DNA from 2 places in the Priestia sp. TSO9 genome. Region 2 is predicted to be linked to the other one. Evidence: riboswitches for the same ligand, from Rfam matches in the RefSeq annotation. Region 2 holds a riboswitch; the other holds the start of a gene.
What was found. A riboswitch is a leader RNA that binds a small molecule or an ion and turns the genes downstream of it on or off. The one in region 2 is predicted to bind cyclic di-AMP.
Positions count from the first base shown of each region.

Region 1: it holds a riboswitch for cyclic di-AMP, as region 2 does, so the genes downstream of both, LJC66_RS19870 (potassium channel family protein) here and LJC66_RS20805 (APC family permease) in region 2, are expected to answer to the same signal.

Region 1 is NZ_JAJEKD010000015.1:895,513-898,685, reverse strand. It holds gene LJC66_RS19880 (Lrp/AsnC family transcriptional regulator) at 375-830, opposite strand; gene LJC66_RS19875 (carboxymuconolactone decarboxylase family protein) at 951-1,409, shown strand; cyclic di-AMP (ydaO/yuaA leader) riboswitch at 1,525-1,669, shown strand; gene LJC66_RS19870 (potassium channel family protein) at 1,794-2,453, shown strand; gene LJC66_RS19865 (TrkH family potassium uptake protein) at 2,457-3,173, shown strand, end outside.
Region 2 is NZ_JAJEKD010000015.1:1,077,831-1,081,003, forward strand. It holds gene LJC66_RS20805 (APC family permease) at 91-1,917, opposite strand; cyclic di-AMP (ydaO/yuaA leader) riboswitch at 2,080-2,220, opposite strand; gene LJC66_RS20810 (N-acetylmuramoyl-L-alanine amidase) at 2,412-3,173, opposite strand, start outside.

The DNA.
Region 1 (3,173 bases), 180 kb from region 2:
CGGCACCTGATAAAATGAAGTTGTAAAACTTTCATTATTCGGAAAATTTATACCCTCCAGCTTTGGAGGGTTATTTTTTATGCTGTTGGACGAATAAAAGAGGCTGGGACAAAAGTAGTTTCGTTAAAGGGAGATTCGAACGCGTTTGATTCTTGATGGAGAATCAAACGCGTTCGGTTTTTTCTTATTGACAGGGTAAACGTAGGTTTAATCTATTTATTTGTTTCTGGCTGTTGATTAGAGGGCAAGGCGAAGACTCCTGTGCGGAAAGCGAAGCCTGAAACGAAAATCAACAGCAGTGTCAAAAGTGATTCATACGAGCTTATTGATTCCATTGTTTGCTTTTAGATTGGATTGCTTTCGTTACGTTTCAATCACTTTTCATCTTTTAAATGACTCAATAATGCAGGAGCCATCTCCACGTGAGAAAGAGCGATATGTGAAATCGTTTTGGCATAAGGTGTAATTTCGTTAATAAATTGTTCGAGTACGTTCAGGTGAGGAAGCTGAAGCTTTGTAATAAAGCAGGCTTGCCCGGCGATGCGTTCACAGAATAAAGCGTAGGGATACTGAGAAATAAATCGTTTAAAACGCTCGTGCTCGCCGTTTTTCATCGTTACTTCAATAAAACACGACACGGGCAAATGTAGCTTTTCATAATCAATATCGATTGTATATCCTTTTATAATGCCAAAGCTCTCTAGCTGGCGTACTCGCTCTGCCACCGAAGGAGGAGACAAATTAATTTGTTTTCCTAGCTCTCGTAAAGAAAGGCGGCTGTTTTGCTGCAGCGCCTGCAAAATCGATAAATCAATTTCATCAATTTTCAATTGAAAACCTTCTTTCTTATTAACGTTTCATTTGATTAGTAATAATAGATAAGATGTTTTATATGTAATCTGAAATTCCCATTTTTCTTACTATAATAATTAAAAAGGAGTGAGTAAAAAATGGCAAGAGTTTTGTTAGCAAACGAAGAGGGAACAAATTTTGAAAAAGCATTGAATTTAATTCCGCATGTAAAAAGATTGTATGATGAGCTTTACGACACGCTTTGGAACAGCGATATAGTAGAGAGAGAGACCAAGGAAAAAATGAGGCTTTATCTAGCAGGTGTTAACGGCTGTGAGACGTGTATGAGCATGTCATATGTAGGCGATGAGACGCTTAATCAAAAAGTGTTAAGAGAAAAAGAGCTGGAAGAAAAAGATCGACTGCTGTTTCGATTTATTGATGTGTACCGAGTGCGTCCAAGGGAGTTGACCGATGCTGACATGGATCAATTAAAAAAATTTTACAGTGATACGCAGCTGTTAGAGCTTTTGGCTGTTATTAATTTATTTGATCAATTTCACAAAATGATTGTCAGTTTAGATTTATATGATTTTTGCAGCTTGCAGCGCAAGTGAGGCCTTCGCTAAAAATATCTTGACAGACAAAATTCACAGGAGTAAGATAGCTTTCGTGAAGTGAAACGTATCATGAATCGAATCGATTATTCTAAAAAATAGATCAAAGACATTTGAATAAAAATCGCTTAATCCATTACGGAGCGGAGGACCCATTATTTACGCACATATTGTGCTCCGGGGTGAATCCTTAAAAAGGTAGGGTTACTCTTAAAACCCGAACCCGACAGCTAACTTCGCAAGCGTTTTGAGGGGGAAGAGTGTGAAAAAACACAGGAGCCTTCCTGTGTTTTTTTGCGCTTTTTTTAAGAAAAAGATGTAATTTTTTAGAAAAAGTATAAGCTAAGAGAACACACAGCAGTTGAAGAAAGGAATAAATACATTATGAAAAAACAGTTTGCTGTATTGGGATTAGGTCGTTTTGGAGGCAGTTTGGTTGAAGAGTTTGCAAATCTGGATGTGGATGTGCTCGCTATTGACCGCAATCAGGAGGTAGTAAATAAATTTAGCAACTCAGCTACATATGTTGTGCAAGCAAACGCGATTGATGAAGCTAGCTTAAAGGGGCTAGGTATCCGCAATGTTGATCATGCGCTTATTTCGTTTGGGGATGATATCGAAGCAAGCGTGCTCGCAACGATGCTTTTAAAAGATATGGGCGTTAAGCAAGTATGGGTAAAAGCGGTGAATATGTATCATCAAAAGGTACTGGAGAAAATAGGAGCGGACAAAGTCATTCATCCTGAGCGCGATATTGCTAAGCGTATTGCTCATCACGTGGTGTCAGAAAAAATCATTGATTACATTGAACTGTCAAAGGATTATAGTATTGTCGAAATTGTCGCTTCTAAGAAACTTCATAATAAAACGCTGTTTGATTTAAACATTCGTGCCAAGTACGGCTGCAATATTATCGGCTTTCAGCGAAAAGACGGGGAAATGGTGATTTCGCCTACCGCGCATGAAATAATTGAACAAGGAGATATGCTGATTGTTATCGGACATAACCGCGATTTGAACCGTTTTGAAGAAGAAGGAGTTTAACTCATGAAAAAACAAATCATTAAACTCACTCCTCCGCAGCTGCTTGTCTCCATTTTTGGCGGAGGAATTATTATTGGTGCTCTTCTATTGATGATGCCTTTTTCTACTACCGAGCCAATCCGATGGGTAGACGCCCTTTTTACATCTACTTCCGCTATGACAGTGACCGGCTTAGCCGTCGTAGATACAGGTACGCGTTTTACCGTCATCGGTCAAACGATTATTATGCTGCTAATTCAAATAGGCGGTCTTGGCATTATGTCATTTGCCGTGTTGATTTTTATAATGCTAGGTAAAAAAATTGGCTTTAAAGAGCGCGTGCTCGTTCAGCAGGCATTAAATCAAACGAGCGTCGGCGGAGTTGTCCTGCTAGTTAAAAGGCTGTTTATCTTTTCATTTTTAATTGAATTTGTTGCACTTATCTTTTTAGCAATACGCTGGGTTCCGGAATTCGGATGGTCTAAGGGGCTGTTCTTTAGCTTGTTTCATTCAATTTCAGCTTTTAATAACGCAGGGTTTGGACTACTGTCGGATAACTTAGTGCAGTATGTTGGAGATCCTATTATTAACATAACGATTTCTTTTTTGTTCATCATTGGCGGGTTAGGGTTTACCGTTCTTGCTGATATGTGGGTGAAAAAATCGTATAAAAAACTAACGCTCCATTCAAAAATTATGATTGTCAGCACGTTTGCCATTAATGTGATTGCCATGCTTTTT
Region 2 (3,173 bases):
CTTTGATGAGATTCGATTACGGTTAGTGTATGTGAATTTAAAAATTAAAAACCTCCAACATACAAGTTGGAGGTTTTTAGTCATGTTTCATTATTTTTTAAAACGGTACGGTACAGTTGTAACAATTACATTTTTACGGTAAAGCAAATGTGCTTTTAACAACAGACTGGACTGATTGTGAAGGATATTTTGCCAGCTTTTTTTCGTAATGAATTGCGGAATAACGACCGTAATGGCCATATTGTTTTCCCGCGCTTTTTCCTCGGCCATATCGATGAATCGAAACAGCGGCCGCACTAAGCTGCGGTATTGAGAATGAAACGTAACAATACGAATATCAGGCTGCCACTTCTCCCACTTCTCTTCCATTCTCTTTTCGCTTTCTCGATCAAAGGCCACGTGCACTGCAATAACGGTATCGCCAATCGTTCGTGCATAATTTAATGAATTTTCTACTACCTTTGTCATTCCTGCTACAGGAACAATGACCACATTTCCTTCAAGCTTTCCAATCTTTTCTCCTTGCTTAATGCGAAGCTGCTCTCCTACCGCTTCATAATGCGTATGAATGCGATGAAAAATATAGACAATAACCGGCAAGAAAATGAGCACGGACCATACTTGTGAAAACTTCGTTGTAAACAAAATGATTAGCACCGTTAAGGTAATGAGGGCCCCAATTAAGTTAATAGCTAGCTTCCCTTGCCAGCCGGCGGGCTTTTCTCTAACCCATTTGACAATCATCCCTGTTTGAGAAAGCGTAAATGGAATAAACACCCCGACTGCATAAAGAGGAATTAATTGTTCAGTCGCTCCTTTAAAAGCTACAATTAAGACAATAGAAGCAATTCCAAGGGTCACAATTCCATTTGAATAGCCTAATCGATCGCCACGAATTTGAAACATTCTTGGCATGTATTTATCAGACGATAAGTTGACAGCCAGCAAAGGGAAAGCTGAAAACCCCGTATTCGCCGCTAGCACTAGAATTAGAGCTGTTGTGCCTTGAATAAAATAATAAAATCCATTTCGTCCAAACACACTCGATGCAATTTGTGATACAACCGTTTCATCTGCTTTTGGAGAAATGCCAAGCCAATAAGCTAAAAACGTGATGCCAGAAAATAAAACGGCTAAAATACCGCCCATCAGCATTAATGTATGAACAGCATTTTTTGCACCTGGCTCTTTAAAGTTAGGCACTGCATTTGAAATGGCTTCTACACCTGTCAATGCCGAACAGCCTGACGAAAAAGCTTTTAATAATAAAAACAAACTAATACCTGGCACTACTGTACCGAGAGAGGGATGCAGCTCAGGTGAAACTTGACCTGTCGCTATTTTAAACAAGCCTACCGCTATTAACAAAATAAGAGCAATAACAAATAAATAAACCGGATAAGCTAATACAGAAGCGGATTCTGTTACACCACGTAAGTTTAAGACGGTAATAAAAATCACCAGCAAACACGCAATTACTACATTGTAATGATGCAGCGTTGGAAAAGCCGAAGTTAAAGCATCGGTTCCTGCTGAAACACTCACAGCAACTGTTAAAATATAATCTACCAACAGTGATCCCCCAGCGATAAGCCCGGGATTTTCTCCTAAATTGGTTTTGGAAACAATATAAGCTCCTCCGCCTTGCGGATACGCATAAATAATTTGACGGTATGAAAGAATTAAAGCCGTCAGCAGCACCAATACCCCAATCGCAATTGGAATCGAATACCAATAGGCAAGAACGCCGACTGTTGCAAGTACAATCAAAATTTGTTCTGTTCCATAAGCCACTGAAGATAAGGCATCTGATGATAAAATAGCCAGTGCTTTAAGCTTACTAAGCTTTTGATCGCCTAACTCTTTTGTTTTGAGCGGCTTTCCAATCAATAATCTTTTGAGAACTGAATAGTTCACGTAATTTCCCTCCGATGATCGCTTAGCTACTATTTACTGTCCATTGCTAAGCGCCGTTACAAGTTCATGAATAAGTGCTATTATTCCTAAAAAATACCTTTTTATGTTAAAAAAGCGCACAAAAAAAACACTAAGGGTTCTCAGCGTTTTTACACAGCTTAAACCTCCTCTCCAAAACGCTTATGGGGTTAGCTGTCGGATTCGGGCTATGAGAGTAGCCCTACCTTTAAAAAAGGATTCACCCCAAGTGACAATGCACAAATTTGGGTCCCCCACTTCTGACGAATTAAGCGATAACAGGTCAATATAATTTTCGGTTAAAGGGTATGATCAATAACATGTTTCTTTCATAACTATCCTTTGTTCTTAGATAATATACTCCCGTACAAATGGTTTGTAAAGCATTATTTTACGTAAACCATAAAATAGTACTTAAGGCGCTTTTAACAGCAAAACAAAAGGCCTTCTGCCCGCTTTCAGAAGACCTTTTTGCTTTAACTTTTTGCTTTTAAAACGGCTGCTAGCTTGTTTTTTGTTTGAGGACCATAAATGCCATCCACATCATAAGGAAGATACACAAGCTGAAAACGCCTTACTGCATCTTTCGTTTGAACTCCATATATTCCGTCTACTGATCCTACTTTAAAATTCACCGCGTTTAATGCTTTTTGGAGCTGCTTCACAGCTTCTCCAGAATCACCTTGTTTTAAAATTCCATTTGGAAGCGGATATTGTTCCGAAGGTGGAGTTGGTGACGGTGTTGGAGATGGGTTTGGTGAAGTCCCTGAAGGAATAACAATTGTTTTTCCAACCTGTAGTGTGAGAGGATCAGAAAGCCCTGTATTGGCTTCTTGAAGCGCTTGCACTGTTATGCTGTACTTCTGTGCAATACTGTAAAGCGTATCTCCTTGCTTGATCGTATACGTTTTTGTACCCGGTTCAGAAGGCGATGGATTCGGTGTTGGTGTTGGATTTGGGTTTGGAACTGCACGACGAGGTAAATTCAAATAGACGGCAATTCCTTTTGCATACGATTCACCCATACTTTTTAAAAAAGCTTCATTTTGAAGAAGTGCTGCATCTGTGCGGTTATCAATAAAGGCTATTTCAGTGAGTACTGCCGGCATATTTGTTAAGCGAAGCACCGCATAATTGGCTGATTTCCGACCGCGATTCGGATGATTATACGCCAGCAGCGCTGGCTGTACTTGGCCGTGGACAATCGATTGAAACGTTTTGCTGGCATTGCTAGCGCT